Regions from separate parts of the Paenibacillus sp. FSL R5-0749 genome, predicted to be linked through region 2. Evidence: a T-box and tRNA genes for the amino acid it is inferred to sense, from the RefSeq annotation. Region 2 holds a T-box; the other holds one or more tRNA genes.

Region 1 (16,357 bases), 1.9 Mb from region 2:
ATTGTACTGTTCCATTTTTTCCTCGTGGAGAATTTTCTCCTGCAAGGCCAGCTTAGCGAGATGCTCTTCTCCTGCTTTTAGAGCCATGGACGCTTGTTCTTCCCGTTTGTTCACCATACCTGCTGCCTGATCGGCTTGTTGTTTCATTTGTCTGGTATGACTTGCATATTGATGACGAAGTTTCTCGGCTTCACCGATGTCTTGGCGGGTCGAGACCAGGAACTGATCAATCAGTTTGACTGGATCCTGACTTTGCTCCAAATGTTCGTTTAGATTGGCTACGGTAATATCCCGCATTCGACGAAATACACTCATTATGTTCTGTCCCTCCTTTTCATAATCGTGAAAGCTTAGTACCGGCGATGACGACCGCGGTTATTGCTTAGCATTGAGATACCAAAGATGATTAACCCGATCGCGATGATCGGTCCGATCAACCATGCCAGTTTTCCCATCAGTGAGATGATACCGATGATAAGAACGATCCATCCGAGCATCACATTTCCTCGCTTGACTCCGTAGTACCCCAGTGCAATCATCAGGACCGGAATCAGATAACCCATTAAGTGTCCAAGAAGTGGAGTTAACTTTCCGAAGAGGAGTAGTGCACCCAATGCAATCAATACAATCGCCCAGCCATTTCCCTTATTCAATCTCATAATTGTTGTTCACCGCCCTTTCCATTCATTCATTTTAATGTGTTAAGTCATTTGTTCGTTTGTTTCTTGTTTTTTTGTTTCCGTGTTTCTTGTTTAACCTTATGTCCTTATTCTAGGGGAATTTGAGACTTTTCAAAACAGACCGTGGACGGTTTTTCATCCTAGACTCAGGTCGGGGATCTAGTTGGACCTTTGACTGTCCCTATATAAGACCAACGTTCCGCCCATGCTGAACAGCACTCAGGATACCTTCTATATCTCCGTATTCAGGCTACCTTTTACCCGAAATGAACCTGTAGAGAGAATGATGTCCATGTTTCTATTTACGTTCTCACTGCTATTACGTTTCTTATGATTCCGTTTAGAAGAGTCGGACCAAGCCGTTACTATAGTCTTTTCTGCAAGATCATCCGTCAGCAATCCCTTAACTCTGTTTCTATGCCCCTTTAAAAAATTACTTTTTTATCCAAATAAACAAATTTTAGATTGTTCTATATGTAAGCGTTTACTAAAATAGAAAGTGTTACTATTACTTATGTCAGGAGTGGAACTGGAACTGTGCGACCAATCAGCTATCTCCACAAAATGATTATCTTCGGAATCCTGTTAAGCACCCTGCCCATTTTATTAACGGGAATTGCTGCATTTATCTATTCATCGAACCAATCTGAACTGCATCGTACGCAGGCCAACAGACAGTTGCTGGAACAAATGCAAGCCAACGTAGAGCACAAACTCGCTACAGTCAGTTATATGCTTGATCAGGCCGTCCGCTCTCCAGTAACTCTCAGGTCCCTGTCTGCTTCTTCTTCACTACAAGGGAAAGGACCTTTACTTGCCGACAAGCTGCAGAGCGAGTTTCAACATATGAGGTCATGGGAACCTCTGCTGGATATTAGCCTGGTGAACCAATCTCAGAATTGGCTTATTGATCACGCCGGATTATATCGTAATACGGGTTTTCCACTCGCTCTTCCCATGAAGGAATTGATATCGGATACGCTCACCTCTGGGTGGCAGCTCTCCCCGTCATCGGTGTTCAGTAATGACGAGCGTTCACCCGGTACAGGCTGTATTTATCATATTGCCCTTGCGAGAACTATTCCGAATCTGAATACGTCTTCCGATGCTGCCCTCATAGCGGGAATTCCTGCATGCTCTTTGCAAAATACATTTGGAGAAGTCTCCTTAGGCAATACTGCCTCAGGACTGATCATTTTGAATCGGGAACAACGTATCTTGGTCCATCCCGATCCTGTATACATTGGACAACCGTTGTCTGCCATTGGATTACAGGATCGAGATACCGAAGCCAACATAGCCAAACTATCACCCATTCCATTTTCAACAGGCTTTGAAAAACGTGAAGTTAAGATCGCGGGTACACCTTATTCCCTGACGTATAGCCCTACTACCTTAAAAGGATGGACTTATGTCCTAATCTCACCTACGAACGTGCTGACACAAGAATATATCGATATTGGATTACACACTTTGTATATCAGTCTCTTCCTGCTTTTACTTTCATTATTGCTTGCCTGGCTCGGTTCCAAACGAATGCTTGTACCGATTCGGAAGCTCTTAACCCAACTTGGTGACAACAGGCTGTCCAAAGACGGAGGCACCTTCACTCAGCAACCAACTGAGCTGTCTGATGAGTTCGAACAGATTAGAGCAGGTGTGTCACAATTATCTGCATCTCGCTCCCAACTGGAGAACACACTCAATAAGCATCTTTTACAGATTCGCACTCATCTTATGATGAATCTGTTCCAGGGTAAAATCTCTGTTCATACTCTTCATGACACCCTGCATGAATATGGCTTCACGCGTCAGCTTCGGGAATGGCAACAAATTGCTGTTATCACACTACAGGCCGATCTCGTTAATCATACAAAATATAGTGCGAATGATCGTGACCTCCTGTTATTCGCTATTCAAAATATATTAGAGGAAACGGTGGTGCATGACCAACAATTGCTTCCCATTGTTATGGAACAAACGGTAGTCACGGTGATTGGCACTGTTGAAGAGGATCAATTTGTTTTTTCACAGCAGCTATATGTATTAACAGACCAGTTACAACAACAAATTAATAAAATTCTAGCTCTTCAAGTTAGCATAGGCTTCAGCCAGCCGCATAACTCCTTATACCACATTCCTCAGGCTTATTTAGAGGCAATGGAGGCACTGAAGCATCGGATGAAGCTGGGCCCAGGTATTATCTTTCAGTATGAGAACATTGATCATTATGCTCCCACTTGCTCCATGACCTACCCAGAATCATTGGAATATTCGTTGATCCAAGCTATTCAAAGTGCGGATGAAGTCCAGGCACCTACTCTTCTGCAACAACTTCTTGAAGTGATCTTTGGTATGGAGTGTTCCCCAGAAGAATATCAGGTGGCTCTTACGAGGCTGCTCACACATATTTTGCAGATGACTCAGGATTCCGGCATACGTCTCGGGCAGATCTCACAAGGCCGTGGATCGATGTTTCATGAACTTCATCGTTTGCAGTACGCTGCTGAAGTTGAGGAATGGTTTAACCATCAAGTCATCTTGCCCGTCATTCAGATTTTTAAAGCGAGACAGGTTGCCCAATATCAGCATATATCAGAGAAAATGATTGCCATGATTCATCAAGATTATGATAAGGATCTGACGCTTGAGCAGTGTGCCTTGAAGCTTCACTACAATGCCAACTACTTAAGTAGTGTTTTTCGTAAAGAGACAGGCTGTTCATTTAGTGAATATTTAACCAAGTACCGATTTAACATCGCTAAAAAATGGCTGGACGAAAGTGATCTAACCGTTAAAGATATCGCAGCACGACTTAGGTACAACAATCCGCAAAATTTCATTCGGTCATTTCGTAAATATGAAGGAATTACCCCCGGTCAGTATCGTGAGCGTAAGCAGAATGCAGAAGTATGCAGCAGGAAGTAAACTACGTGTTTCGTTTCGTGTCTCGTGTCGAGTTTCAGGCTTAGTTTTTACCGTGGTCTCGATATTGGATTTAAGTATTCCTTTAGCCCATATGTAGTTCATTGATTAAGCTTTATAGGCTCAAGGAATCGAGGACTTGGATCAATGCACTTTAATTTTTAATTAAAAAAAAGAGGGAGCAACGATCCTGCTCTCTCTTGTAATAACTTATAACTTACCTTCAAACTTCATCTGTTTCACATATACATCTTCTTGTGTGCCAGCGTGAGGCTTCCTAGCGTCATCTCAGACGTTAGACCACGTTGTTTCTCCCGATTGCTGGTTCTCCTTGAACACATAACAAGCCTATACGATTTATCGCTTATCCTTAATATGAACTGTTTTCATGTTTGGCTGTTCAAGTTGGATCAGAATCTTCCCGAACCTTGCTCCACGTGAGAAGGTCACCGTACGATCCTTGTATGTATCTTGGATGTATTTCTCAGCCAGACTAAGAGAATCTTCATCCGATGGTAACTCATACGTATTAAGCAATTCTGGCAGCTTGTCGATAATCTCTTCCACTGGTACTTCAAATGAGTTAACTTCTCTCGTAATGATCATAGTGTATGAATAACCCTTTAAATACAGTAACTGTTGAATATATCCCATATCACCGGCCTTGTATGTAGAAGTTACCCCCAGTACATCCTTAAGTTCATCCATTAATGTGTGTTCCTTCTGTCCAGCCATAGTGCTTATATACACATACTTCCGGGCACAGTTGATCGCCTGCTCGATCGTTTCCCAATCTGACATTGCCGGACACATGGATGCAAATGCAAAGTCATATTTCTTCTCCCAGCCCTTATCTTCAATGGCGATTTCCTCATACCGTTCTTTAACGATTTCGATATTAGATTCAAGAGCTGTAGGTATCGTCTCTTTCATCAGGGAGACAAGCAACTCAGATGGTTCAACTGCAGTCACAATTGCTCCCTTCTCTGCAAAAGGAATGGTGAATATGCCCGAAGCAGCTCCAATGTCCAAAATGGATAATCCCTCGAACTCCACACCTTGGTTCTCAATCCAATTCATAATACGCTCGGAACGTTGCTTCCCTTCTTCAGAGAACGACTGTACATGATAATCCCTAGCCCATCGTTCAAATGCTTCTTCTGTATTAAATGGGGCGCTTTTCTTTTTATATTTTGGACTTCTCGGACGATTTTTCCATGCCTCTTCCCATACAGAAAGATTAAATAACAGATCGGTATCCGATACATTTTTTTCATTATTCACTTTGCTTCACTCCCTCTAAATTAAAGACTTTACTTATCTACAATATACTGAATATAATCATACGTCAATGTTTATTAAAGTCCAATATTCTTTACTGTACAAAAATCTGTATAAAATAAAATAGCCCTACACATTGCATAAGCAACATGTAGGGCTATTCAATATACCGGCGAGAGGACTCGAACCTCCACGGTTTCCCACTCGATTTTGAGTCGAGCGCGTCTGCCATTCCGCCACGCCGGCACATACTGGAGGCGCCACCCAGATTCGAACTGGGGATAAAGCTTTTGCAGAGCTGTGCCTTACCACTTGGCTATGGCGCCATATTTTGGAGCGGACGACGGGAATCGAACCCGCGACCCTCGCCTTGGCAAGGCGATGCTCTACCGCTGAGCCACGTCCGCATAATGGCTGGGGATATAGGATTTGAACCTATGCATGACGGAGTCAAAGTCCGTTGCCTTACCGCTTGGCTAATCCCCAATAAAAAATGAAAAAACAAAGGGGCGATCGAGGGGAATTGAACCCCCGAATGCCGGATCCACAAACCGGTGCGTTAACCACTTCGCCACGATCGCCACAAAAGGTTAAATTTCTTAAAAGTTAATTGGCAGGGGCAGCAGGAATTGAACCCACACCAACGGTTTTGGAGACCGTTGTTCTACCTTTAAACTATGCCCCTAAAAACTGGTGGAGGATGATGGATTCGAACCACCGAACCCGTACGGGAGCAGATTTACAGTCTGATGCGTTTGGCCACTTCGCTAATCCTCCAGGATTACATGGTGCCGGCGAGAGGACTTGAACCCCCAACCTACTGATTACAAGTCAGTTGCTCTACCAGTTGAGCTACACCGGCATATTAAATTGTTTTAAAAATGGTGGCTCGGGACGGAATCGAACCGCCGACACGAGGATTTTCAGTCCTCTGCTCTACCGACTGAGCTACCGAGCCATAATAAAGTCTAATCTTAATTCCTTACACTTTATATAGGGCATCAGTGCCATACAGCAGATGTAGTGAACAGTTTGCCTCATGTAAAGATTAAATGGCGGAACCGACGGGATTCGAACCCGCGATCTCCTGCGTGACAGGCAGGCATGTTAGGCCAACTACACCACGGTTCCATAGTACTTTCACAAGGAAAGTTAATTGCGGGGGCAGGATTTGAACCTGCGGCCTTCGGGTTATGAGCCCGACGAGCTACCGGGCTGCTCCACCCCGCGTCGTTAAAAAAAATATTATGGTGGAGGCTGAGGGGATCGAACCCCCGACCCTCTGCTTGTAAGGCAGATGCTCTCCCAGCTGAGCTAAGCCTCCGAACAACACATTTATGATCATATCATAATCTTGTTGTAAAAATCAACTTCTTTTTTTGAAGTTAATATGACCCGTAGGGGATTCGAACCCCTGTTACCTCCGTGAAAGGGAGGTGTCTTAACCCCTTGACCAACGGGCCTTGTTATTATGGCGGAGAGAGAGGGATTCGAACCCTCGAGACGCTTGTGACGCCTACACGATTTCCAATCGTGCTCCTTCGGCCAGCTCGGACACCTCTCCATATGGCTCCCCGAACAGGGCTCGAACCTGTGACAACTCGATTAACAGTCGAGTGCTCTACCAACTGAGCTATCAGGGAATATGCTTCAGAGTTGGTTCTCTGAAAACTAGATTCGAAACGAAACATGCGAACTATCACTTGCTATTGGATAAGCCCTCGACCGATTAGTACTGGTCAGCTCCATGCATTGCTGCACTTCCACCCCCAGCCTATCTACCTCGTCGTCTTCAAGGGGTCTTACATACTGGGAAATCTCATCTTGAGGGGGGCTTCACGCTTAGATGCTTTCAGCGTTTATCCCGTCCGTACATAGCTACCCAGCGGTGCTCCTGGCGGAACAACTGGTACACCAGCGGTACGTCCATCCCGGTCCTCTCGTACTAAGGACAGCTCCTCTCAAATTTCCTACGCCCACGACAGATAGGGACCGAACTGTCTCACGACGTTCTGAACCCAGCTCGCGTACCGCTTTAATGGGCGAACAGCCCAACCCTTGGGACCTACTTCAGCCCCAGGATGCGATGAGCCGACATCGAGGTGCCAAACCTCCCCGTCGATGTGGACTCTTGGGGGAGATAAGCCTGTTATCCCCAGGGTAGCTTTTATCCGTTGAGCGATGGCCCTTCCATGCGGTACCACCGGATCACTAAGCCCGACTTTCGTCCCTGCTCGACTTGTAGGTCTCGCAGTCAAGCTCCCTTATGCCTTTGCACTCTTCGAATGATTTCCAACCATTCTGAGGGAACCTTTGGGCGCCTCCGTTACTCTTTAGGAGGCGACCGCCCCAGTCAAACTGCCCACCTGACACTGTCCCCGCACCGGATTACGGTACCAGGTTAGAACCTAGATACGATCAGGGTGGTATCCCAACGTTGCCTCCATGGAAGCTTGCGCTCCCACTTCAAAGGCTCCCACCTATCCTGTACAGATCGTACCCAAATTCAATATCAAGCTGCAGTAAAGCTCCATGGGGTCTTTCCGTCTTGTCGCGGGTAACCTGCATCTTCACAGGTATTAAAATTTCACCGGATCTCTCGTTGAGACAGCGCCCAAGTCGTTACGCCATTCGTGCGGGTCAGAATTTACCTGACAAGGAATTTCGCTACCTTAGGACCGTTATAGTTACGGCCGCCGTTTACTGGGGCTTCGGTTCACAGCTTCGGATTGCTCCTAACCACTCCCCTTAACCTTCCAGCACCGGGCAGGCGTCAGCCCGTATACTTCGCCTTACGGCTTCGCACAGACCTGTGTTTTTGCTAAACAGTCGCTTGGGCCTTTTCACTGCGGCCCCCTCGTGCTATTCACACTACCGGGGCACCCCTTCTCCCGAAGTTACGGGGTCATTTTGCCGAGTTCCTTAACGAGAGTTCTTCCGCGCGCCTTAGAATACTCTTCTCGCCTACCTGTGTCGGTTTGCGGTACGGGCACCTTCACCTGGCTAGAGGCTTTTCTTGGCAGTGTGAGATCATGACCTTCGCTACTACAATTTTCGCTCCCCATCACAGCTCAGCCTTACAATGTGCGGATTTGCCTACACATCAGCCTCACTGCTTAGACGGACATCCATCAGTCCGCGTCACTACCCTACTGCGTCCCCCCATTGCTCATAACGGCTTACGGTGGTACAGGAATTTCGACCTGTTGTCCTTCGACTACGCCTTTCGGCCTCGCCTTAGGTCCCGACTTACCCTGAGCGGACGAGCCTTCCTCAGGAACCCTTAGGCTTTCGGCGGATCAGATTCTCACTGATCTTTTCGTTACTCATACCGGCATTCTCACTTGTATAATGTCCAGCGCTCCTTACGGTACACCTTCAACCCTTATACAACGCTCCCCTACCCCTGATGCAAGCATCAAGCCATAGCTTCGGTGGTGTGTTTAGCCCCGTTACATTTTCGGCGCAGAGTCACTCGACCAGTGAGCTATTACGCACTCTTTCAATGGTGGCTGCTTCTAAGCCAACATCCTGGTTGTCTGTGCAACTCCACATCCTTTCCCACTTAACACACACTTGGGGACCTTAGCTGATGGTCTGGGCTGTTTCCCTTTTGACAATGGATCTTAGCACTCACTGTCTGACTCCCGGAAGTAAGTCTATGGCATTCGGAGTTTGACTGAGCTTGGTAACCCTTGCGGGCCCCGCACCCAATCAGTGCTCTACCTCCACGACTCTGTTTTCCGAGGCTAGCCCTAAAGCTATTTCGGGGAGAACCAGCTATCTCCGAGTTCGATTGGAATTTCTCCGCTACCCCCACCTCATCCCCGCACTTTTCAACGTGCGTGGGTTCGGGCCTCCAGTGCGTGTTACCGCACCTTCACCCTGGACAGGGGTAGATCACCCGGTTTCGGGTCTACGTCCACGTACTATGTCGCCCTATTCAGACTCGCTTTCGCTGCGGCTCCGGCTCTTCACCTTAACCTTGCACGGGAACGTAACTCGCCGGTTCATTCTACAAAAGGCACGCCATCACCCCTAAAACGGGCTCTGACTTTTTGTAAGCACACGGTTTCAGGTTCTATTTCACTCCCCTTCCGGGGTGCTTTTCACCTTTCCCTCACGGTACTGCTTCACTATCGGTCGCTAGGAAGTATTTAGCCTTGGCAGATGGTCCTGCCGGATTCATACGGGGTTTCACGTGCCCCGCACTACTCGGGATCCGTCTCGGAGGGAACAGACTTTCAACTACAGGGCTTTTACCTTCTTTGGCGGGCCTTTCCAGACCTCTTCGCTTAACCGGTTCCTTTGTAACTCCATGTGAGACGTCCCACAACCCCAAAGAGCAAGCTCTTTGGTTTGGGCTTCTCCGCGTTCGCTCGCCGCTACTGACGGAATCACTATTGTTTTCTCTTCCTCAGGGTACTTAGATGTTTCAGTTCCCCTGGTATGCCTCTACACAACCTATGTATTCAGTTGTGAGTAACTGGAAATTACCCCAGCTGGGTTTCCCCATTCGGACACCCCCGGATCAAAGCTTGCTTACAGCTCCCCGAGGCAGTTTCGTTGTTCGCCACGTCCTTCATCGGCTCCTAGCGCCTAGGCATCCTCCGTGTGCTCTTAGTAGCTTAACCATATCGCTCGTGTTCGAGCTGTCACTCCGCTTGTTTTGGACTGCGTCCAAAGCCAAAAGTCGTTCCATTTCGATCACTCGCTCATGCAATCTACCGTTTTTATTGAAACTTGTTTACACAAGTTCAGCTAAAAAGGAATGTTCTAATTCGCATTTACTTTCGTTTCGATATCTAGTTTTCAAAGAACAAGCTCCATGCAAAAGCAAGCTGTTTGAGAGTTTGAGCTCTCAAAACTGAGCAACGAGTGAGTAACTAGCCGACCTGGCTAGTTTGTGCAGATCTAGTCTGCTATTTGAATGTTTCCGTTACAGGAAACGATTCTCCATAGAAAGGAGGTGATCCAGCCGCACCTTCCGATACGGCTACCTTGTTACGACTTCACCCCAATCATCTATCCCACCTTCGGCGGCTGGCTCCTTGCGGTTACCCCACCGACTTCGGGTGTTATAAACTCTCGTGGTGTGACGGGCGGTGTGTACAAGACCCGGGAACGTATTCACCGCGGCATGCTGATCCGCGATTACTAGCAATTCCGACTTCATGCAGGCGAGTTGCAGCCTGCAATCCGAACTGAGACCGGCTTTTTAGGATTCGTTCCACCTCGCGGCTTCACAGCCCGTTGTACCGGCCATTGTAGTACGTGTGTAGCCCAGGTCATAAGGGGCATGATGATTTGACGTCATCCCCACCTTCCTCCGGTTTGTCACCGGCAGTCACCTTAGAGTGCCCACCCGAAGTGCTGGCAACTAAGATCAAGGGTTGCGCTCGTTGCGGGACTTAACCCAACATCTCACGACACGAGCTGACGACAACCATGCACCACCTGTCTCCTCTGTCCCGAAGGAAAGATACATCTCTGCATCGATCAGAGGGATGTCAAGACCTGGTAAGGTTCTTCGCGTTGCTTCGAATTAAACCACATACTCCACTGCTTGTGCGGGTCCCCGTCAATTCCTTTGAGTTTCAGTCTTGCGACCGTACTCCCCAGGCGGAGTGCTTAATGTGTTAACTTCGGCACCAAGGGTATCGAAACCCCTAACACCTAGCACTCATCGTTTACGGCGTGGACTACCAGGGTATCTAATCCTGTTTGCTCCCCACGCTTTCGCGCCTCAGCGTCAGTTACAGCCCAGAGAGTCGCCTTCGCCACTGGTGTTCCTCCACATATCTACGCATTTCACCGCTACACGTGGAATTCCACTCTCCTCTTCTGCACTCAAGTCACCCAGTTTCCAGTGCGATCCGGGGTTGAGCCCCGGGATTAAACACCAGACTTAAATGACCGCCTGCGCGCGCTTTACGCCCAATAATTCCGGACAACGCTTGCCCCCTACGTATTACCGCGGCTGCTGGCACGTAGTTAGCCGGGGCTTTCTTCTCAGGTACCGTCACCTTGAGAGCAGTTACTCTCCCAAGCGTTCTTCCCTGGCAACAGAGCTTTACGATCCGAAAACCTTCATCACTCACGCGGCATTGCTCCGTCAGGCTTTCGCCCATTGCGGAAGATTCCCTACTGCTGCCTCCCGTAGGAGTCTGGGCCGTGTCTCAGTCCCAGTGTGGCCGATCACCCTCTCAGGTCGGCTACGCATCGTCGCCTTGGTGAGCCGTTACCCCACCAACTAGCTAATGCGCCGCAGGCCCATCCCCAAGTGACAGATTGCTCCGTCTTTCCAGTTTCCTTCAGGCGAAGAAAACAATTATTCGGTATTAGCTACCGTTTCCGGTAGTTGTCCCAAACTTGAGGGCAGGTTGCCTACGTGTTACTCACCCGTCCGCCGCTAAGTCTCAAAGAAGCAAGCTTCTTATCAACTCCGCTCGACTTGCATGTATTAGGCATGCCGCCAGCGTTCGTCCTGAGCCAGGATCAAACTCTCCAATAAAGTATTGAAAAGAGCGATAAGCTCATTTTGAATCTGACGAGATTAAAATCTCAATTGTGCTCCAGTCGATCCAAGCCAAGGCTCGTCTCCAACTTTCGCGTTCACTCTGCAAGCAGAATATTTACTCACTCGTTGTTCAGTTTTCAAAGATCAAACACGATTTGTTTCACTTCTTTTTCGTCTCAACCAAGTTTCGGCGGCGACTTAAATAATGTATCACATTTCGTTTGTTTTCGTCAAGAACTTTTTTTAATTTCTTTTTTTGATGCGTTAGTTCTTCACTTTTCCTCTGAAGAATTTATCGTTTGTTGGCGATAATCTCGTTTGAGGAACGAAATATAATGTATCATATATCGTGAATCAGAGTCAACATTTTTTTATAAATTATTAAACAAACAAAAAAGGAAGGTTTCCCCTCCCTTATGCGATCAATTATTGCCAGACTTTTGAAGAAGATTATGTTTCTATCCAATACCGAATTTCCCGACCCTCTCCTTCGATCGATGGCCACCCTGGCGATTCTTTTACTATAGAACGAAAGACCAACTTGCGTATAACCAGAGGTAGATCTTCTCGAACGAATCTTAACTGCGGATGATGAACAAGTTCATTGATGCTCCAAGGCTCCTTGCGACTCCTTAACACACGTAGCAGCAGCTCTGAGCATTCACTCATTTTGGACATTACCGAAAACTCACAGGCAAGCAGTACAAGCTCTACTCTCTGCTCCAGTGTCTCCGAGCTTACCGTAAGCTCTTGGTATAGTTTCCACAAAGCACGATCCAGATTCTGCACATGTGTCCAGACGGCATGATCTGGGTATATCCCCTGTTCAATCAATACAATTCTTGCCCAGTTGCCCAGAGCTTCTAATACATTGTAGTAGGCATCTACAACATGACCTTCCTGGATATGACGTTTCGCCTCCACATACATCCTCAAGAAACTGGTGAATTCATGCAGGAGCTTCTGCTCACGTAATTCTGTACCAAAGGCAGACAGTTCTTGTCGCAAATCGCTTAAGGCACTGTCCTCTTCCCATATAATCTCACCTTCAATCAGACACTCGGTGAGATTATTGTGATTCCCGGTAACTATACTACTCTTTAATTCATGACGGCTTGCATAGATCATTTGATAACGAAGATCACCATATCTGTAATGTCCCACCGCCGATTTTAATTGATCATCATTATGAACAACAAGTACCAATAATTCGAAATCTTGAATTAGGGAGCCGTGGAATCGCTCTCCCGGGTGGGAATAAGCGATAGCCCCAACTGCCCCTGTCTCTTCCGACTGTTCGGACAAAAAAGCAAGGTTCTTTAATTCCACGATTCCCTCCATACATTTCATGGCAGATAAGCGCCAAGTCAGTTATAATGTAATTCTACATCCAGACTAAAGTTTCCTTCTTTTCCAGGTCCGATACTACTCATACGATAGGAGCATTTTTCATGATTTTTAAATCAGCAAAAATTAATGCTTTTCGCACTTGGGGATTACTACTGACCATGCTAGGGATGGGCCTAATGATACTGGGAACAGCAGGAATTGTTTTCTGGGGACATGCTGGCAAGGTATTCGCAGCTGTAGGACTTGTCATCGGATTAATCGCCATGATGGCCAGTCTAGCCATTTATTTCTGGGCGGGTATGCTCTCCACCAGCGCAGTACAAGTCGACTGTCCGGAATGCGGGAAGTTAACCAAAATGCTGGGCAAAACGGATCGATGTATGTTCTGTCATACCATCCTCACCCTGGATCCTAATAAGGCCAATATGACCAGTCAACAACTGAAAGCGCCTTCCACAACAGTTCCCCCCACTGATGGTTAGCACGAAATGATCTCCAACCGCTAAATGTCTTTGCCCTAATTTCATTGAAGAACAAAAAAGGCCCGGTATGTCTACCGGACCTTTTTGGACTTGGCTTATCAGTAAGTCCTTGTTGCTGTTTAATAGTCGAGATATGAAATTAAGTTATGATTCCTATAGCTAATAAAATGATAGATTACATATAAGGTGGTATCGAGCGGGAGCGCCTTCTGGCTTGGCAGAGAAGAACAGAGAAGCCATTCGTCGAACACCGAGCATGAGCCTATTATTTCTGGTAACCGGCCTGCTTCAATACCTCCCATGCAGAGGCGTTAGCAAAACTCCGATTCCATGCCGCTACTCCGCCCAGCTTCAAGGAAGCGATCAAATCCACGCGCGCCTGAAGGGACACGGCATCTTCGATCCATATTTTCTTGGTAGCTCCTTCTTCCTCATATTCCACATAGTTTTGTCCACTTGCCTGATCCAGTTCGGGTTTGAGTTTCTTTTCTTGGATCAGTTCCACGATGGTATTCATGCCTACCGCTTTGGAAGACACTTTAACCTCCCCTTGATCATTCTTCTCTTCCGTCCAGATTCTTGTATAGAGCGGAACCGCCATGATCAATTTGTTAGAAGGTACTTCATCCTCCTCAAGTATGCGTCTCATGGAAGCCTCAGTCCATGGGAGAGACGCTACCGACCCAGCCTTGGGACTGGCCGCCCAATGTTCATCATAAGCCATCACAATGACATAGTCTGCAAAAGAACCTAATGCACGGCGATCCAGAAAGGCGGACCACATTTCACTGTTCGATTTTGGTGTTACATCGATCGATAACATCAATCCATGTATGCGTGCCATCGCCTTGATCTCGCGCACAAACTGCGTAATATTCTGCCCGTCATCGGTATACACGTTCTCAAAGTCGATATTGATCCCATCCAATTGATACGTCTGTGCATACTCCAACATCTGCTCAATAATATGAGTACGTGTCTCGTAAGAAGCGACAGCTTCTTTGGTAACGTCCGGGTCAAAGCTGTTATCCATAAGTCCCCATACTTCCATACCCGAACGGTGAGCCCAGTTCACATAAGCTTGGTTTCCCTTGCTTTTCACCGTGCCCTGTCCATCCGTAATGTGAAACCATGTGGGGCTGACCACATTCACACCAGGCATTTTACCGATAGAGCCCACATCAGGCTGACGGTTGTACACGGCTTCCCAAACCAGATTTACCGGTTTATTCTGCCACTTCTTCTCTGCTGCAGTCAGCGTATACTTGGGCGTGTCCACCCTCTTTTTCTCCGTGAGTGCAATATGATCATTATCTACATATCCGGCATATCCATTATCGAGTTGGACAAAACTCTGTTCATCACCCGTCTGCCATACACGTACCCGTGCATCCTTTTCCATATCGGCAATGATTGGTGAGGATTCTCCCCCACGTTTATATAACGGCACCGTCTTATCTGCTTTGGATGACAGCGTATCAATCTCTGCATATTGTATCGTGTCTCCTCCGCGCATCAGCAGTACAGCACCTGTTACCGAATCTTCCTGTATGGCGATGCCGTACACTTCCTTCAATGGTTTGAGCGGAATGTATGCTTCTCCATCCTTCACCTCAGGTTTTACCGTCATAGGATAATCTTTGTGATTAAGTTCTGCTTGTGTGCTGTCCTCTTTCATATGAAGAACTCGCTGAGGGGAGGCAATAATGATATCGCCTGACTCTGGTTCGTAACGTATGCCCGCATCAACTGCTTCTTGCAGCACCTTTACAGGCAACTTGAGTTGATCTCCTGTACCCAAGGCGTCTCCATCCATCAGTTGCCCATCTACAAAAATAGGCTGGCTTCTCCCTACCCAATCGGGGTCTTCATGGATCTGGTTCAACCATACATTTGTTATAAGCCAGTAAGCCCCTCCAGCGATCAGACAAGCCCCGAGAAAACCGGGCCAAAATGAACGTCGCTTCTGACGTGTATATCTGCTTTTTCTACCCAAACGTCTACCTCCGTTAATTATGCTGAATCATAAGGATGTGCGCATAAGTTGTTTTAAAAATGAATGTTTTGCATAAATGCTAAAAAAAAACGTGAAGAATCCATACTGAATTCTGCACGTTAATATTGTAATTCAACTCTCTTAATCCCTGCAACTTTTGCAAACGCCATACACTTCCAATCGGTGGCCGTGTACTTCAAATCCTGTACTAGACTCCGCCTGAAGCTCTACACTTTTCAGTGAAGGATAGCTAAAGTCTTCAATCTTGCCGCATTGATCACAGATAACATGATAATGATCCGTCACATTGGCATCGAAGCGGCTTGAATTATCTCCGTATGTCAATTCCCGGACCATGCCAGCTTCCAGAAACATCTTCAAATTGTTATATACCGTTGCCACGCTCATACTGGGAAATTGGGGTTCAAGGGCTCGGTAAATTTCATCGGCTGTCGGATGCCCCATGGATTCCATCAGATAGTTCAATATGGCATGACGCTGGGGTGTAATACGGACACCGGTCGTTTTCAGATGCTCCAACGCATGTTGGACACGTGTTGCCATAAAACCCACCGCCTTACCTTTCATTCTCTGGTGAAGAGTGATTAACTGTCTCCTCGCACAGAGTTGATTCCCGGCCATGAAGAACGACAATCCATCTTTCATGCCGTGTAATCTTGCCAGTGTATATTTATTGTACGGCGATTACAAGTTTATTGTCAACGCGGCAGTCAAGGAACCTCTGTAGAATCATCCTGGGAATTTGGTCCGTCCTCGGTAGTCTGTTCCAGATTTTCAGCCGTATCTTCAGAATCAGGTAGGACTGTTTCAGGCGTAGATACAGCCGGGTTCCGCTGAATGGTAAGATCGCTATTTCCTTCGATTTTCACCCTATACTCACCTTCGCCCAGCTGGCCTTCTATGGTTTTGTTCTGTACTTTGAAAGGCAGATCGGTACTTAGATCCCCATAACTGCTGGAACCCGCAAGACTGTAGTCTCCGCGATCAGGAAGTAATACGTTAATGGCTCCCACAGCACTGTACACATCCCAGTCTCCCCCGACTTTGGAAGATACAATGTTAATACTGCCATTAAGCGATTGAGCTTTAATACCCAGATTGG
Region 2 (16,357 bases):
CAGGCAGTGTCCGTGACCAGCTGGAAGTTTAACTTTGGACCGGACTCGGGAAGAGCAGATGAGACAGGGGATTATCTGAAAGTAACTGCAACAACCGCATATGAGGAACGAGACGGATACGGATTCGAAGCGGGTTCTCTGGTGTATGAGAAACAACGCATCGGAGATGATGACGTGTCGAATTCCACGAAACAACATCATAACAACCCGGGGCAGACAACCATGTCTGCCCGATTGCGTTCGAGCTTCTGTATTCCGCTCAAAGCATCCTTCATTGTGGATGTTCCCGATGGAACCTATCAAGTTTTACTTGTTGCAGGTGATGAATTGGCTGAGACAGTAACCCGTGTGAAAGCTGGTGAGGGCAGGCTTGTACTGCCAACCATTCGTACACTTCCTGGGCAATTTGCAGAGATGCGATTCTCGGTCGTTGTTCGTGGCGGCAGACTTCGTCTGTCATTCTCCGGTCCCGCGCCAAGAATTAATGCGTTAGAGATCACCCTTGCGAATCAGACCATGACTATATTTCTTGCCGGGGATTCAACCGTAACGGACCAGCCGGAAAGTGGGTATCCGTATTGTGGTTGGGGCCAGCTATTGCCAGCACAGTTCAAACATGATGTGGCAGTGGATAATCATGCCCAGTCAGGGCGCAGTTCCCGCAGCTTTATGAATGAAGGCAGGCTCAGCGCTATTCTGGAGCGAATCAAACCCGAGGATTTTCTGTTTATTCAATTTGGACATAACGATGAGAAGCCGGACCCTGAACGTGGGACCGACCCATTCACAACATATAAGGAATATTTGAAAAAGTATATCGATGCTGCCCGTGAAGCCAAGGCACGTCCGGTGCTCATAACCCCGGTGCATCGTCGTTATTTCGCGGATGATGGCACATTGACTGATACGCATGGCGATTATATCATCGCCGTACGTGAGCTGGCGGAACAGGAAGGTGTACCGCTGATCGATCTGGCTGAGCGCAGCCGCCGTCTGTTCGAGCAGGCGGGCGTTGAGGGCACCAAGGACGACTTTATGTGGGTGCTGCCAGGAGAGTATGTGAACTTCCCTTCGGGTGTGGAGGATAACACGCATTTTCAAGAACGCGGCGCCCGCCGCCTTGCCCAGCAGGTGGCAGAAGCCATCCGCGAGTTGCAATTACAACCATTGCAGATGTATCTGCGGTAGGTTCATGCCCTTAATTATTAAGCGAGTTAAACGAAGTAACGAGCGAAACAAAGTTGCCCAGCGAAGAGCGAAGGCAATAATTTTTTAAATCAGTTCGGCGAGCATAGCAGCGGAGGAGGACGGAATCGGGTAGAGGGAGCGAAGCGTCCGCCTTTGGAGCGGGATTTCCCCTGCTGAGGGGGAATAAATAGAAATCCCGATCCAACAGCGGCCCATAGCCTGATCAGTCCATCGAAGCGACTACCGTGCGAGTTATTTTAAGGTTTAAGAACTGTAGCGAGTTAAACGAAGTAACGAGCCAGCAAAAAGCTGCCCAGCGAATAGCGAGGGCAATAATTTTTTTAAATCAGTTCGGCGAGCGTAGCAGTGGAGGAGAACGGAATCGGGTAGAGGGAGCGAAGCGTCCGCCTTTGGAGCGGGATTTCCCCTGCTGAGGGGGCATAAATAGAAATCCCGAGCCAACAGCGGCCCATAGCCCGATCCGTCCACCGGAGCGACTGCCGTGCGAGTTATTCAGGGTTTAAAAACGGTAGCGAGTTAAACGAAGTAACGAGCCAGCAAAAAGTTGCCCAGCGAAGAGCGAAGGCAATAATTTTTTAAAATCAGTTCGGCGAGCATAGCAGCGGAGGAGGACGGAATCGGGTAGAGGGAGCGAAGCGTCCGCCTTTGGAGCGGGATTTCCCCTGATGAGGGGGAAAAAATAGAAATCCCGAGCCAACAGCGGCCCACAGCCCGATCCGTCCATCGGAGCGACTACCGTGCGAGCCCACCGGATTTTTAAGAGTTTGCCCCCGCGAATGAGCCAAAGAAATCCCGAGCCAACAGCGGCCCACAGCCCGATCCGTCCATCGGAGCGACTACCGTGCGAGCCCACCCGATTTTAACTTAATGATTGGAGGATATATTTCAATGACATTGGAGCCGACCAAACAAGGTGCATCAGCCCATAAGAACGATCCGACAGCCACAGGTCATACCTACTGGGTTATCCCTGATGGCTACATCCCGCCGGAGAGCAGCGGCACACTGGAAAGTCACGAGAGCATCTGTGTATTAAACACAGGTGCCGCCGATGCGGAACTGAACATCACAATCTATTTTGAAGACAGAGAACCACTCGAAGATATTGTGGCGGAGGTGCCAGCGAGAAGAACAAAACATATTCGTACCGCATCGCTACAATCGGGAGAGCAGTCTATCCCGTCAGGCGTACCTTATGCCATCACGGTTTCAAGCAATATCCCAGTCATCATTCAGTACAGTCGTTTGGACACCACCCAGCCAGAATTGGCTCTGATGAGTGTCATGGCTTATCCATTAAAATAACGTATCAACTTGGCACGAAATTCAAACCCAAAAGAAGACCATGCAGGTCACAGGTCTTCTTTTATTTACTGTATTTATACGTGCTTGCATTAAGGATATCCACATGCACTTCCACTTTACCAAGCTTGAAACGCTCAAGGGGATCAGACCGTTGAGAGACCTCTTGCTGCCACAAGGGTAGATTGTGGCGATAGAGATGTTCTGCAAGACCATATGAATCAATCTTGCGTGACTTGTTTTTTTCGAACGTATCTCGAATCTCGGATTCGATCTGTTTTTCCGCTTCTTGTTCCATGGCGTGTGGCGTGCGCGGGGCTCCATGGTCTTCGGTGATGGAACTTTTGACCGAGGTAACCATATCGAATGTGACGCCGTCTCCTTGTTTCCTGGCCGTGATTCTGGTCTTGGGATTACGAAGCATCAGGGTTAAATCAGGAGTCTTTCCGCCATTCCCATACACGTACAAAGGATATTGATGAACACGCTTATATTTCACATATCGTGTACCGTCTGCATCTGCTCCTGCAACTCTACCCTGACTTTTGCCTTGGGAAATGACATAAAATCCATCCATTCTAACCAGAGGTGGGTTTTTATCGCCATTGAACCACGTCTCATTCCTTGTGGAGACCGAAGGTAAGAGAATGACGGAAGCTGGTTCCCGTAATCCATCGAGAAGCTGATGTAGCCGAATAGGTTCGTAACCCGAATGCTGTTTGTATAGCCTCATGGGTTCGAATATCTCAATGGTCTGGGCGGATTGGTTCAGCAGCGCAGAAGGGGATAGTACTTCCGGAATGTCCTGCTCAGTCGCATAAATCCAAGGTGTATATCTCAGTTGACCTGAATGCAGCAACGTATTAAATATATCCTCCAACTTTCCGTCCAAAGCATTTTTTGATAAAACAATGGCCTTAACATGAGTCCAGAGCGTTTGCTGCTGTGATGTTTCATACAAGTCATTAATAGCCATGCTCAGAGTTGTACCCTTGCCTCGTCCTATCCACATGTCCCTTGTTTCCCGGGAAGTTGGTGTTTCCTGTTTTGCAATACTCGAGAAGTCTATCAATTGGGCATACGCAATATATTGGTTGTCCACATAGTCTATTCCTATCGCTGTGATGAAGTTAATACTTTGCACTTCCTTGGAATCCCAGCATCCGGTTAGCAGGATCAAGCACCCCACAAGTAGGCAAGTCATGGACGTCCATCGGATCATGGGCGTTTTCTCCGACGAGTTGAATCTTGGGTGTGAAGTGCTTCCGGACGCTTATTTTTATTCATGGACGGTGGCATGGATACGGCCTGCGTGAAATCTCCTGGAATGTAGGGAGAGACGGGCGTCAGATAAGACACTCCATAACATTCTAAGGATACAAGGTGAACCAACAGGGCGAATAGTCCAATCATGAATCCGAATAATCCAAGAATGGAAGAGATGAGAAGCATCCCGATCCGAACCTGGGCGGTAGCTCCGCTCAGCACGGTGTTCACGAGAATATAGCTGGAGATAACTGAAATGGCTACCGTGACTATGATGGTAGGAGACGTAATCCCTGCGCGAATAGCGGCATCCCCAATGATAAGCCCGCCGACCACGCTGACGGTCTGGCCCAATGCACGTGGTAACCTGCGACCAGCTTCGTTGAATAGCTCGAACATAAAAATCATTAGAAATGCTTCCAGTGTCACAGGCATAGGCAGGCCCATTCGAGTACCAGCAATTGTAGCCAAGAGCGGTAGCGGTATCTGTTCCACATTGAAACTGGTCAGCCCAATATAGAAGGCTGGGAAGAAACAGGCAATCAGCAGTCCGGAGATGCGCAAGATTCGTTCGAAGGTAACGATGAAAAAGGGTGTACTCCTATCTTCAGGAGATTTCAATTGATTGAAAAGTGTAGTTGGCGCGATGACCGCTACTGGAGAACCTTCAATGAGAACGGCAAAACGTCCATTTAACAGGGAATCGACAACAAAATCAGGACGTTCAGTGTTATCCGTGAGCGGAAAGATGCTCCGAACCCCTCCCATGACAGCTCGCTCCATGATGGAGCTACCTATAATGCCGTCAATCTCAATTTGATCCAGATTGTGTCGTGCTTCTTTTAGAATGTCTGGATTAATAATATCTTTTACATACAGTAGTCCAATGGCAGTTTGAGTACGACCGCCTTTGACATATTTCTCGTAACACATCGAAGATGTTTTCATTCGTTTGCGAATAAGGGCGACGTTGGTCGTGAGTTCTTCGGTGAATCCATCGCGAGGGCCTTTAACTGAGGTCTCAATAGCTGATTCTTCTGGACTGCGTCCTGGAATATCAGCAATATCCAGACTGCAGGCTTGAACACCGTTATCAAAGATGATCAATAGCTGTCCACTAAAAATCAACAGATTAAGTTTCTTGAAATTGGTGATATCCTCAATCGGATTTAAGGTTAATCCCAACTCTTTGGGATGTGATTCCTCAATGATTAGGGCGTGCCGCTCTAAACGTGGGATAATAAATTGGTTGATTTGTTTACCGTCGACAAGCCCTTCGCAATACAGTAAGATGACTGGCTGATCGGATTCATCTTTGACAGGAAAGGTCTGAATAACAACATCTGCGCATGGATTGAACTGCTCTTTCAAAGAGGCAAGCAGTGTTTCATGGGACGTGGTGTCAATCTTTTGATGCTCCATGATGTTTCCTCCTCTGATGGCGTGAATGGATAAAGGCAACCGTCGTTGCTATAATCGCAAGTCCGCTCAGATATATGAGATTGAACGGGAATATGTATTCGACCAGAAGCTTTTCGAAGGTCATATCATCCAGAGGATACAACATGGTCAGGATAAAGAAGACACCCAACGAGATACAACTGATAAGCCTTTTGGTAGAGCTCTTAATATTCCATATTTCTACTACAATATACATGGCAAGACTAATTCGGGTGAATGCACCTGCCAGCCATTGGTAGATGGAAAAGAAGTCGGTCTGGGCAATGTATTTGCCCAAAGAGGCAATTCGCCATTCTTCAAAGGCGGGATATCTCATTTTGGCAGCCTCAAAAGGATCGAATTCCACAATCGCCCCAATGAGTGGGCCGACAGTTAGTCCTACAAGAATGAGTGCGAGCATCAGATACTGCCATACACGTATACGTTTGGTGAGATGAGGCTGGATGTACCAGATGAACAGCAGTTCAAACATGCCTGCAAGACTGTAGACCATGCCATTAAGAATGGGATGCCATCCATGTTCAAGAACAGGCAACAGACGGCTGTAGTCCTTGTATTGGGTATTTACGATAGCAACATAGAAACCTAACAAGACAACTAGTGGCAGGACTAACCCTGCGGTAAAGGCCAGCGAGCGAATACCTTTATACGCAGCGTAGGCACAGAGAGACATCAGGGCAATACTGGTTACCAATACGGGCGTTTCGGTCAGATAGTTCGTTTTAGCCCAAGCCGTGGTATCGTGCAGGGTGAAGTAGATGACGCTGAGAAAAAAGAGGCTGTTACCAACTCGAAATAACATGCCAATGGGCTTTCCGAGACGGGAAGTTAACCAATCATGCAGCGTTTGATGCTGAAGGAAACGAGAGACATAAGCGAGCATTAGCGCGAATATCAGAAATGGTCCGGCAGATAGCAGGACGGAAATCCAAGAATCCCTTTTGGCCGCAGCCAAAAGGGCAGGAATAATCAGAACATGGCTGATCAAGCCAACGGATAACATGATCAACATCATGGCTTGTAAAAAAGAAGGCTGTGTTCGTTTCATGCTGAAGAGTCCCCTTTTCCCATTAGACTGTCCTCAGCAGTGTTAACGTGTTTGAAGCCCTTCATACCGTCAGTCGAAATAACGAATGCCCATGGCATCTCTTACCTCTAACATCGTTTCCTGGGCCGCTTTTCTAGCCTCACGGGTACCCTCGATAAGAATCTCTTTCACCTGATCATCACGCTGTTCATAATAATTACGTCGTTCGCGAAAAGGAGCAAGCAGATCATTGATGGCTTCACCTGCGATCTGTTTACAATCTTTGCATCCAATCCGGCCTTGACTACAACTGGCATGTATTTCGACTGCGTTCTCCTTGCGGAAAAGCTGATGATAGGCAAAAACAGGGCAGATATCCGGATGTCCCGGATCGGAACGATGGATGCGGGCAGGATCTGTCTTGGCCTTGATCAATTTAGCTTTTACATCCTCAGGACTTGCATTTAATGAGATCGCATTGCCCATGCTTTTGCTCATCTTACCAACGCCATCCAGCCCTCCAAGCCGCTCTCCGGTCAAAATGCGGGGTTCTGGGAGAATGGGAGCGTATAACTCGTTGAACCGGCGAACCAATTTTCGTGCTGTCTCAATGTGAGGAATCTGATCTTCCCCTGCTGGAACAAGGGTGGCTTTACAGAATGCAATATCAGCAGCCTGACTGACCGGATATCCGAGAAATCCGTAGTACAGGTCGGTATATCCGCGATCACGTGCTTCGCTCTTGATAGTCGGATTATGCCGGAGTGTATTGACGGTAACAAACATGGAGAAGATCACAGTCAATTCCGCAATTTCCGGAATCATGGATTGAATGAACAGGGTAGCTTTGTTCGGATCAATGCCTACGGCGAGGTAATCAAGCGTGACTTGATGAACACTATCTGCAATCAGGCCAGGTTGATCATAGTGGGTGGTGAGTGCCTGAACATCTGCCAGTAAAATATAGGTTTTGTACTCTTCCTGCAATTGTACCCGACTGCGCAGGCTGCCTACGTAATGGCCGAGATGAAGTTGTCCGGTAGTCCGATCTCCTGTCAAAATAATATCCTTCTTTTTGTTCATGGTTTATTCTCCTTTGGTTTTGTGATTCTTCAACATTGAGCTGTCGCCACCAGCCGTCTTCCACGACCATCACCTCCTTTCAGCCTGCAAAAAAATCAAAAAAGCTTCGTCTTTTATCTCATTCCCCGGTTGGGAACAGAATAAAGGACGAAGCTTGTGCCTCGCGGTGCCACCTTCATTGGCCGCTCTGTTGCGGCCCACTTGAGGGATACGGATGAGGTATCTACCAGGAGCTCTTTTATGAGCTTCCATGCCTATCGATATCCTGTCCATGGATAACGGCTGGACATGCCGCCTCGCCTACTGAAAGTATGTATTCCTAGGAAAGGATACAGACTTTGTTCAACTTGGAACTCCGAAGCCCATTTCCACATATCCGATGCACCGACTCCCACCAGCCGCCGGCTCTCTGTAGCATCCTGACATATGTACTTCTCTTCATCATCGCGGATAACAAATGTTTACAATTTCCAGAATTATATCACTCTTTGATTCCACTGACCAGCCTATGTTTGCGACCGCTCATATTGGTGCCAAGCACACCTGCGATAATCAACAATGCACCAATATAGTGATGACTACCAACAGGTTCGTGCAATATCCATGCACCTCCTACGATGGAGATGAGTGTGGACAGGTTGCTGAATACACTCATCTGGGACGCCTCCAGATGGGTCAGGGCATAGCTCGCAAGCAGGGTGGAGATCATGGTGGAGAGGATCGCCAGATAAGCAAGGGCACCCAGATAGGAGGCATCTCCCAGTGGTTTGATGTAGTCCATCATGGAACTGCTTGAAGCATGTCGGACCAAGGAGACTGCGTTAAATACAACACAGCCAACCATCAGCGTGACCCATGTTAATTCCATCGGTTTGTACTTCTGGGTTAATGGTCTCGCAAGTACGCCATAACCTGCAAAACACACCGTGGATAACAGCAATAATGCAATGCCCTTCAGGTTACCCAAAGACATGCCATTACCTTGCATCATGAAAATAAAAACAACTCCAGCGACAGACAGCAGCAGGAATAGCTTCTGCAGGGTGGATGTTCGTTCTTTCAAGAAGACAGAAGCGAGAATGAGAGTGAAAACAGGGGCCATAGCCTGAATAATACCCGCTTCCGATGAGTTGGACGAGACGAGTCCAAAGGCTTGAAAGGCAAAAAATAGGACGGGAGATAACAGCCCAAGTGGAATAATTCGCCACAGATCATGAAGGTTCAGTCGGATTTTGATCCAACCCAAAACGACAGGAATGCTAACAACGATTAGCGACAACGCAAATCGGTGGGCAAGCACATCAATGGGATGTGCAACAGTGACCGTCATTTTAACAAATAGAAAAGATAGACCGATAATAGCCGCGTACAATACAGCTGCGATATATGCGTATCCCCGAGTATGTGCTGTGTTCATGAATGCTCCTCCAATACATTTGTCATAGCGTATGATCTTTATCATCCTGAAATATGTCAGGTTCAAGGCACGTGCTTGCCTTATTCAATATACTGCCGGGTGCATCGTGCTACAATAGATAAAAGGTTAAACTGTATCGGTACAGTTATAGGAGAGGAGTGGGTGCGGTGAGAAAATATGAAGTGATTGCCGAAGCTATAAAGCAATGGATTCAGGAACAGATGCAGCAGCAGGATCGTCGCCAGTGGGCAGATAAGGGCATCCGACTGCCAGCCGTGCGAGTTATAGCTGAACAGTATCAATGCAGTGTAAGCACAGCAATTCGTGCATATGAATGGTTGGAACAGCGGCATTTGGTGTACGCCATCCCTCAATCCGGCTATTATGCCGTACAGAACGGGACAGGTGCTCAGGATATGGACTGGCAGGGAGCATTGGACTTCGCTTCGGCTGCTCCGGATCCGCGGGTGTTCCCTTATGCGGACTTTCGTCATTGCGTGGATCAGGCGATGGAGAAGAAACAGGCAGAGTTGTTTATGTATGGAACAGATCAGGGATTGCCTTCGCTAATTCTGCTGTTGCAGAAGCAGTTTGCGGATTATCAGGTTTTTGCAAGAACAGAGCAGTTCTTTATCACATCAGGTGTGCAACAGGCGCTGGCTGTACTTGCGTTGATGCCTTTTCCCAATGGAAAAAGAACAGTAATGCTTGAACTACCGACCTATCACAATATGCCTTCCCTATTGGGTGGATTAAATGTACCTATTGCTGGTGTGAGACGTACCCAAGATGGGCTTGACTGGGCATCGCTTGAACGTCAGTTCGCAGAGGAAGAGATCAAGTTTTTCTATGTCATGCCACGCTTTCACAATCCGATTGGTACATCGTTAACGGTTGCGGAGAAGAAGAGACTGATCCGGCTTGCTCAGCGGTACGATGTGTATCTGGTGGAGGATGATTATCTGTCTGATCTGGAGGACAATACGAAACAGGACCCGCTATGGTCCTATGATACGGAAGGCCGGGTCATCTATCTGAAGAGTTACTCCAAAATTCTGTTTCCAGGCTTGCGTATTGGTGTAGCCGTTCTGCCTTTACCACTCATTCAATCTTTTGGTGCTTACAAAAAAATGCTTGATATCGACACTTCCGTCCTGTCTCAAGCTGCTCTGGAGATCTATGTCCATAGCGGCATGTTTGCTCATCACAGAAAAGTGATTCGTAACCGTTATGCTGCCCGGATGCACACGGTGCAGGAGCAGCTGGACGCCTATCCAGACTTTGCTCCGTTTATGGACGCTCCTCGAACAGGAGGAGAGCATACGGTGTTACCTTTGGCGGGTGATATGCCGCTTCGTGTTCTGCTATCCCGGCTTCAAAAGCGCGGAGTCATCGTTGATACGACTGAACGGTATTATCCAGAGGGAACCTATCAGGTACATCAGGATCAGATGTTGCGATTGAACATCTCCAATGTGCCGAAGCAGCGAATCGAGGAAGGGATGCAGGTGATCCGAGAGGAAATTTTGAAGCTGCAGATCAGTCAGAGATAAGTTAAGTAATGGCAGGATCATAACAGTGCACCCTATTAATAAGCTACGCTTGAAGATGTTGCATAACATCTCATCCTAACCCTATGTAAACCAATCACCCCTATTTGTAAAAAAACAAAGGCGTCCGCACAAGTTGAACACTTGTTGGACGCCTCTTTTCGTAGTTGCTGTCTCTCAACTATTTTGTATTACATCTGAAGAATTAATTGTTCGGGTTATTCCTGAGCCATTGCCTTGAAGGAAGCTTCTGCGGCTTCCAATGTAGCCTGAACATCCTCGTCTGTATGAGCCGTGGTCAGGAACCAAGCCTCATATTTGGATGGAGCGAGGTTAATGCCACGGTCCAGCATGTGACGGAAGAAGGAAGCGAACCGTTCTCCGTCTGTGTCTTGAGCATGATCGTAATTCGTCACCGGGTGATCACAGAAATGGGTGGAGAATGCACCGCGAATCCGGTTGATTGTCAGTGCAATCCCATGACGGTCAGCAGAAGCTTGCAGACCTGCTGTCAGGTCGATAGCAAGGCGTTCCATCTCCTCGTATACACCTGCGCCTTGCAGGACCTCCAGACATGCGATACCCGCCGAGATGGATGCAGGGTTACCAGCCATCGTTCCCGCTTGATAAGCCGGGCCGAGCGGAGCAACCTGCTCCATAACGTGTTTGCGTCCGCCGTAAGCACCGATGGGCAGGCCGCCACCAATAATTTTACCAAGAGCCGTCAGATCCGGTTCAATCTCCGCATGATTATCGAGCCCGGCATACGTCTGTGTGGAACCGTAATGGAAACGGAAAGCCGTAATCACCTCGTCATAAATAACCAGTGAGCCGTTGGCGCGTGTCATGGCACAGAGACCTTCCAGGAAGCCGGGTTCCGGCATAACCATACCGAAGTTGCCAACGATCGGTTCAACCATGACTGCGGCAACATCGTCACCCCAGTGCTCCAGTGCAGCTTTGAGGCTATCCAGGTCATTGTAAGGCACGGTGATGACCTCTTGCGCAATACTGGTAGGAATGCCGGCACTATCCGGGATACCCAGCGTGGATGGGCCAGAACCGGCCGCCACAAGCACCAGATCCGAGTGACCATGGTAACATCCGGCGAATTTAACGATCTTGTTACGTTTGGTATAGGCACGAGCTACCCGAATCGTAGTCATGACCGCCTCTGTACCGGAGTTAACAAAGCGTACTTTATCCATAGAAGGAATGGCTTCCTTCAGCATTTTGGCAAGCTTGATCTCTAATTCAGTCGGGGTACCGTACAGTACTCCATTGGCTGCAGCTTCTGTAATTGCCTGCGTAATATGAGGGTGGGCATGTCCTGTAACAATCGGACCGTAAGCGGCCAGATAATCAATGTAACGGTTGTCATCAACATCCCAGAAGTGGGCGCCCTGGGCTTTTTTCATAAATACAGGTGCACCGCCGCCAACGGCTTTAAACGAGCGTGAAGGGCTGTTCACCCCTCCTACAATATGTTCAAGTGCTTCTGCGTATAGAAGCTCGGAACGGGAACGTGATGGTTTCATAAGATAACTTCCTTTCGTAATTCAAAATATAATAAAGGTACAAGCCACAGAAAGATATGATGATTTTCTCATAATAGTATAGCCGGGCACAACGAGAGGGCAGCGTAATGGCTGCCCTCTGCATGTTTAGATTACTGAGCCGGTTGTTCTGACTTCTGATCGTCACCACTGGCTGTTTTATCTTCGGTGCTGGTCGTACTATCATCTGTTGTAGCAGGCGGGTGAATAATATCCTGAATATGCTGCTTCAATTTTTCTTCATTTGTAACCGTTAATACTTGCGCACCACCTGCTGTACGTTCTTCTTTCAACAGGTTCATTGGTGGGATCTGCTCACTGCCGTTCATGCTGCTCTGGTATCCGAGTCCACCCAGCTTCCACATATCGGAGAGTGTCAGATTCGTATCTACGTAAGGATTAACCTGTTCCAGAATGGCAGGCAGTTTGGCTATGGTAGTGGTGGACTGCATTTTTGCCGTAACAGCTTTCAGCAATTCACGCTGACGCTCGGAACGAGCGAAATCCGACATCGCATCATGACGGAAACGAACGTACATGAGAGCTGTCTCGCCATCCAGATGCTGATACCCTTTTTTGAGATCAATATCGTATTCGTTATTGTCTGCTTTACTTGTATAGTGCATGTCTTTCTCCACATTAAAATCAACACCGCCAACGGCATCCACCAATTTGATGAATCCTTGGAAATCCGTATACACATAATACTGTACAGGAATGCCGAGCAGGTCGCCGGCAGCTTGCATCGCTGCATTCGGGCCATGGGTGATGGCAGTGTTGATCCGCTCTTTACCATACCCGTCAATATCGACGTATGTGTCGCGCAGAATGGAGAATAGATTGATTTTTTTGGTAAGTGGGTCGAGCGATACGACCATCATGCTGTCGGAGCGGGGAACTTCACCTTTTTTCAATCCGCGCGCATCGACACCCATAACGAGAATATTGACCGTCTCTGTGCCTTCCCATTTGGGTGGGTCAGGTGTATTGACTTTCTCCACATTTTCGATACCGGCGAATGGTGATTCGTCACCGTCTTTTGCCAAACCGTCCAACTGATTGAGAATAGAACCGAAATAGTATGCCGCAGCTCCTCCGACAATTAACACGAAGGCGGCAAGAGAAATCCAGATGGTTCTCTTCGTCTTTCTGGTCATGCTAGCTCTCCTTTGTATTTGAGATGAAATAAAAAACGAGTTCAGGTATTGCTGAATTTTGACTGATACCATTATAATTTCTTTTTGGGCTACAAGCAATTTCAACAAAATCCAAGTGAGGTATAATCATGCTGGCGATTGATGTCAAAGATTTGCGCAAGTCGTTTAGCGTCCAGAAAAGCCGAGGTGGGCTGAAGGGCGCGTTCCAGGACCTGTTTGCACGTCAATACCAGGAGGTATTGGCTGTAAATGATATTTCATTTCAGATTCCGCAGGGCGAAATATGCGGATATATCGGGGAGAACGGTGCCGGTAAATCAACAACAATCAAGATGTTGACCGGCATTTTGGTGCCTACTTCAGGGCAAATATCGGTTGGTGGATATGTTCCGTATCAGGAACGGGAGAAGTTTGTACAGAATATTGGTGTTGTTTTTGGTCAGCGCAGTCAATTGTGGTGGGATATTGGCGTTATCGAATCCTTCCATTTATTGCGTAAAGTATATCGTGTAGGAGAGGTCGATTTCCGGAAAAGGCTGGATGAACTGGTTGAGCGATTGCAGCTTCAGGACCTGCTCAGTCGTCCGGTGCGCAAGCTCAGTCTTGGTCAGCGTATGCGCTGCGAGTTGGTGGCAGCATTGTTGCACAACCCGAGTATTGTTTTTCTGGATGAACCAACCATTGGTTTGGACATTGTGGTGAAGTCGGAAATTCGGGATTTCTTGAAGGACATGAACAAGGAGCATGGAACAACCATTCTGCTCACAACCCATGATTTGCAGGATATTGAGGCCCTATGTTCCAGGGTGATCATGCTTGATGCGGGTAACATCATCTATGATGGAGGTCTGGATCATCTGAAGTCCCAATGGGGCAAGGAACGGGAAATCCGCTTCAAGTTCGGTTCAGCTCACAACATGAGTCAGATGCAGGAATGGACTGCGGCGTTACCTGTACGTTGGACGGTAGAGAATGAATTGTCTGCATCCGTATGGATTCCACTGGAATTGAACGTTTCGGATGTACTCGGACGTGTCGTTGGACAAGCCGATATTACCGATATTCAGATTATCGAGATCAACACGGATGAGATTGTGCGCAGTATTTACCAATCCGGTTCCGCCGAGCGTCCCGAGATTGTGGGAGCAGGGAAAGAAGCGGTGAGTGTATCCTAAGATGAATAGTGCCTTTATTGATTTCATGCGCATCCGTTTTCTAACGATGCTGGCATACCGGGTGAATTATTACTCTGGCATTTTGATATATACGCTGAATATCGGCGTGTATTACTTTACCTGGCAAGCCATTTATGGCAGCAGTGGTGAACTTGGCGGCTTTACGGCAGCACAGATGACAACCTACATCGCTGTATCCTGGATGGCACGTGCCTTTTACTTTAACAACCTGGACCGAGAGATTGCCGCAGACATACGGGATGGCTCCATTGCGATTCAATTCATCAGGCCAATCAATTACGTTATGGTCAAAATGATGCAGGGTCTTGGCGAAGGCATTTTCCGCTTCCTGCTCCTCATGATTCCGGGGATGCTCATTGCCATTCTGCTGTTCCCGGTTGAACTGCCTACGGCGCCGTCGGCGTGGATTGGCTTTCTCGTCATGCTGTTCTTCAGTTTCCTCATTAATTCCCAGATTAATGTGATCACGGGACTGGCGGCATTCTTTGTGGAAAATAATGAAGGCATGATGCGCATGAAACGCGTCGTGGTTGATTTGTTCTCCGGTCTCATCATCCCGATCAGTCTGTATCCAGGCTGGATGTCCGCGGTGATGAAGGTATTGCCTTTTCAGGCCATTACGTATCTGCCCGGTTCGGTCTTCACGGGAAGAGTGGAAGGTACCGCTATCTGGAATGTACTCGGTATTCAGGTGTTCTGGTTTGCCTTGCTGCTACTTCCGATGGTACTGATCTGGCGTAAGGCGCGCAAGCGTCTGTTCGTGCAAGGGGGATAACAGAATGTACTATATGGGTCTGATCTGGGAATATTTGAAGAACTACATGAAAACACGACTCACGTACCGTGCTGATTTCTGGGTGGAGATCCTATCGGATCTGCTGTTCCAGGCAACCAACCTGATCTTTATCTTTGTGGTCTTTCGCCATACGGATAACCTGGGCGGCTGGAGTGAGAGTGAAGTGCTCTTTGTTTATGGATATTTTATGGTGCCCTATGGCATCTTCAGTTGTTTTATCAATCTGTGGGGATTCAGTGAGCGGTATATCGTCAAAGGCGAGATGGATCGTATCCTAACACGCCCTGCACATAATCTGTTCCAGATCTTGCTTGAAAATGTAGACCCGCCTGCACTCGTGGGCTCGTTTATCGGCTTGATCATTATGATCTTCAGCGGAGCAGAGATGGGCCTGGTGCTGGAATGGTGGCATATTCCTGCCTTGATTATTTTGGCGCTTAGCTCAGTCATGATCTATGCCGGAATCTATACCACACTGACTTCGTTGTCCTTTTATTCGGACGCACCAACAGGTATTCTGCCATTGATGTATAACATCCAGGGATATGGGCGTTACCCGGTAACGATCTACAACCGTGCTATTCAGGTGCTGCTGACCTGGGTCATTCCGTTTGCCTTTGTTGGCATTTATCCGGCTGCCTTGTTTCTGGAGAGGTCCGAGATGCATCGCATGGCACTGCTGACACCTGTGATGGGGTTGGTGTTTGGTTCCGTGGGTTTGCTTTTGTGGAATTATGGCGTGAAACGGTATCGTGGAGCAGGATCATAAAATGCCCTCAACGCAATTCGTGGGCGAGACTAGGGAGGAATTGACATGACGTTAACTGTAGGCGAAGTGGCACCGGATTTTGAGCTGCCGTCCAGTACGGGGGAGAAGGTGAAGCTTTCCGATTACCGCGGACAGCGGGTGCTGCTTTATTTTTATCCCAAGGATATGACCTCGTCCTGTACGCAACAGGCTTGTGATTTCCGGGATCGACATGCTGAATTTGAAGGGCTGAACACGGTCATTCTCGGGATTAGTGTTGATCCGATGAAACAGCATGACAAGTTTATCGCCAAATATGGACTACCGTTCACCTTGTTGTCAGATGAAGAGCACGCTGTAGCCGAGCAATACGGTGTATGGCAACTCAAGAAAATGTATGGCAAGGAGTATATGGGTATGGTTCGCTCCACTTTTCTGATTGATGAAGAGGGTAGATTGATCCAGGAGTGGTCCAAAGTTCGGGTCAAAGGACATATTGAGGCTGCTCTTGACGCAGTGAAGGCGTTGTAATGTAATAACCGGGACATGTATGAATGAATACATCTTATCCGTTTCATCACCAAAGGCT

The links. A T-box is a leader RNA that pairs with one kind of tRNA and senses whether it is charged. The one in region 2 lies ahead of trpS (tryptophan--tRNA ligase), so its partner is inferred to be a tRNA-Trp.
Region 1: it encodes a tRNA-Trp, which carries the amino acid that the T-box ahead of trpS (tryptophan--tRNA ligase) is inferred to sense. The anticodon was not compared.

What each region holds. Positions count from the first base shown of each region.
Region 1 is NZ_CP152005.1:5,615,663-5,632,019, forward strand. It holds gene MKY85_RS25070 (PspA/IM30 family protein) at 1-315, opposite strand, end outside; gene MKY85_RS25075 (hypothetical protein) at 351-659, opposite strand; gene MKY85_RS25080 (helix-turn-helix domain-containing protein) at 1,218-3,608, shown strand; gene MKY85_RS25085 (methyltransferase domain-containing protein) at 3,963-4,889, opposite strand; tRNA gene MKY85_RS25090 (tRNA-Leu) at 5,054-5,132, opposite strand; tRNA gene MKY85_RS25095 (tRNA-Cys) at 5,139-5,212, opposite strand; tRNA gene MKY85_RS25100 (tRNA-Gly) at 5,219-5,293, opposite strand; tRNA gene MKY85_RS25105 (tRNA-Gln) at 5,298-5,372, opposite strand; tRNA gene MKY85_RS25110 (tRNA-His) at 5,395-5,467, opposite strand; tRNA gene MKY85_RS25115 (tRNA-Trp) at 5,498-5,571, opposite strand; tRNA gene MKY85_RS25120 (tRNA-Tyr) at 5,578-5,663, opposite strand; tRNA gene MKY85_RS25125 (tRNA-Thr) at 5,673-5,748, opposite strand; tRNA gene MKY85_RS25130 (tRNA-Phe) at 5,769-5,844, opposite strand; tRNA gene MKY85_RS25135 (tRNA-Asp) at 5,940-6,017, opposite strand; tRNA gene MKY85_RS25140 (tRNA-Met) at 6,043-6,116, opposite strand; tRNA gene MKY85_RS25145 (tRNA-Val) at 6,135-6,210, opposite strand; tRNA gene MKY85_RS25150 (tRNA-Glu) at 6,278-6,349, opposite strand; tRNA gene MKY85_RS25155 (tRNA-Ser) at 6,359-6,450, opposite strand; tRNA gene MKY85_RS25160 (tRNA-Asn) at 6,454-6,529, opposite strand; rRNA gene MKY85_RS25165 (23S ribosomal RNA) at 6,596-9,520, opposite strand; rRNA gene MKY85_RS25170 (16S ribosomal RNA) at 9,849-11,400, opposite strand; gene MKY85_RS25175 (nucleotidyltransferase-like protein) at 11,857-12,735, opposite strand; gene MKY85_RS25180 (DUF2614 family zinc ribbon-containing protein) at 12,858-13,238, shown strand; gene MKY85_RS25185 (glycosyl hydrolase family 18 protein) at 13,504-15,234, opposite strand; gene perR (peroxide-responsive transcriptional repressor PerR) at 15,376-15,798, opposite strand; gene MKY85_RS25195 (DUF4097 family beta strand repeat-containing protein) at 15,966-16,357, opposite strand, start outside.
Region 2 is NZ_CP152005.1:745,722-762,078, forward strand. It holds gene MKY85_RS03475 (rhamnogalacturonan acetylesterase) at 1-1,188, shown strand, start outside; gene MKY85_RS03480 (sensory rhodopsin transducer) at 2,098-2,514, shown strand; gene MKY85_RS03485 (Ger(x)C family spore germination protein) at 2,576-3,733, opposite strand; gene MKY85_RS03490 (spore germination protein) at 3,730-5,199, opposite strand; gene MKY85_RS03495 (endospore germination permease) at 5,180-6,286, opposite strand; gene trpS (tryptophan--tRNA ligase) at 6,356-7,348, opposite strand; T-box leader at 7,489-7,802, opposite strand; gene MKY85_RS03505 (DMT family transporter) at 7,830-8,765, opposite strand; gene MKY85_RS03510 (PLP-dependent aminotransferase family protein) at 8,933-10,318, shown strand; gene MKY85_RS03515 (glutamate-1-semialdehyde 2,1-aminomutase) at 10,534-11,853, opposite strand; gene MKY85_RS03520 (LCP family protein) at 11,985-13,028, opposite strand; gene MKY85_RS03525 (ABC transporter ATP-binding protein) at 13,157-14,203, shown strand; gene MKY85_RS03530 (ABC-2 family transporter protein) at 14,205-14,999, shown strand; gene MKY85_RS03535 (ABC-2 family transporter protein) at 15,004-15,789, shown strand; gene bcp (thioredoxin-dependent thiol peroxidase) at 15,835-16,299, shown strand.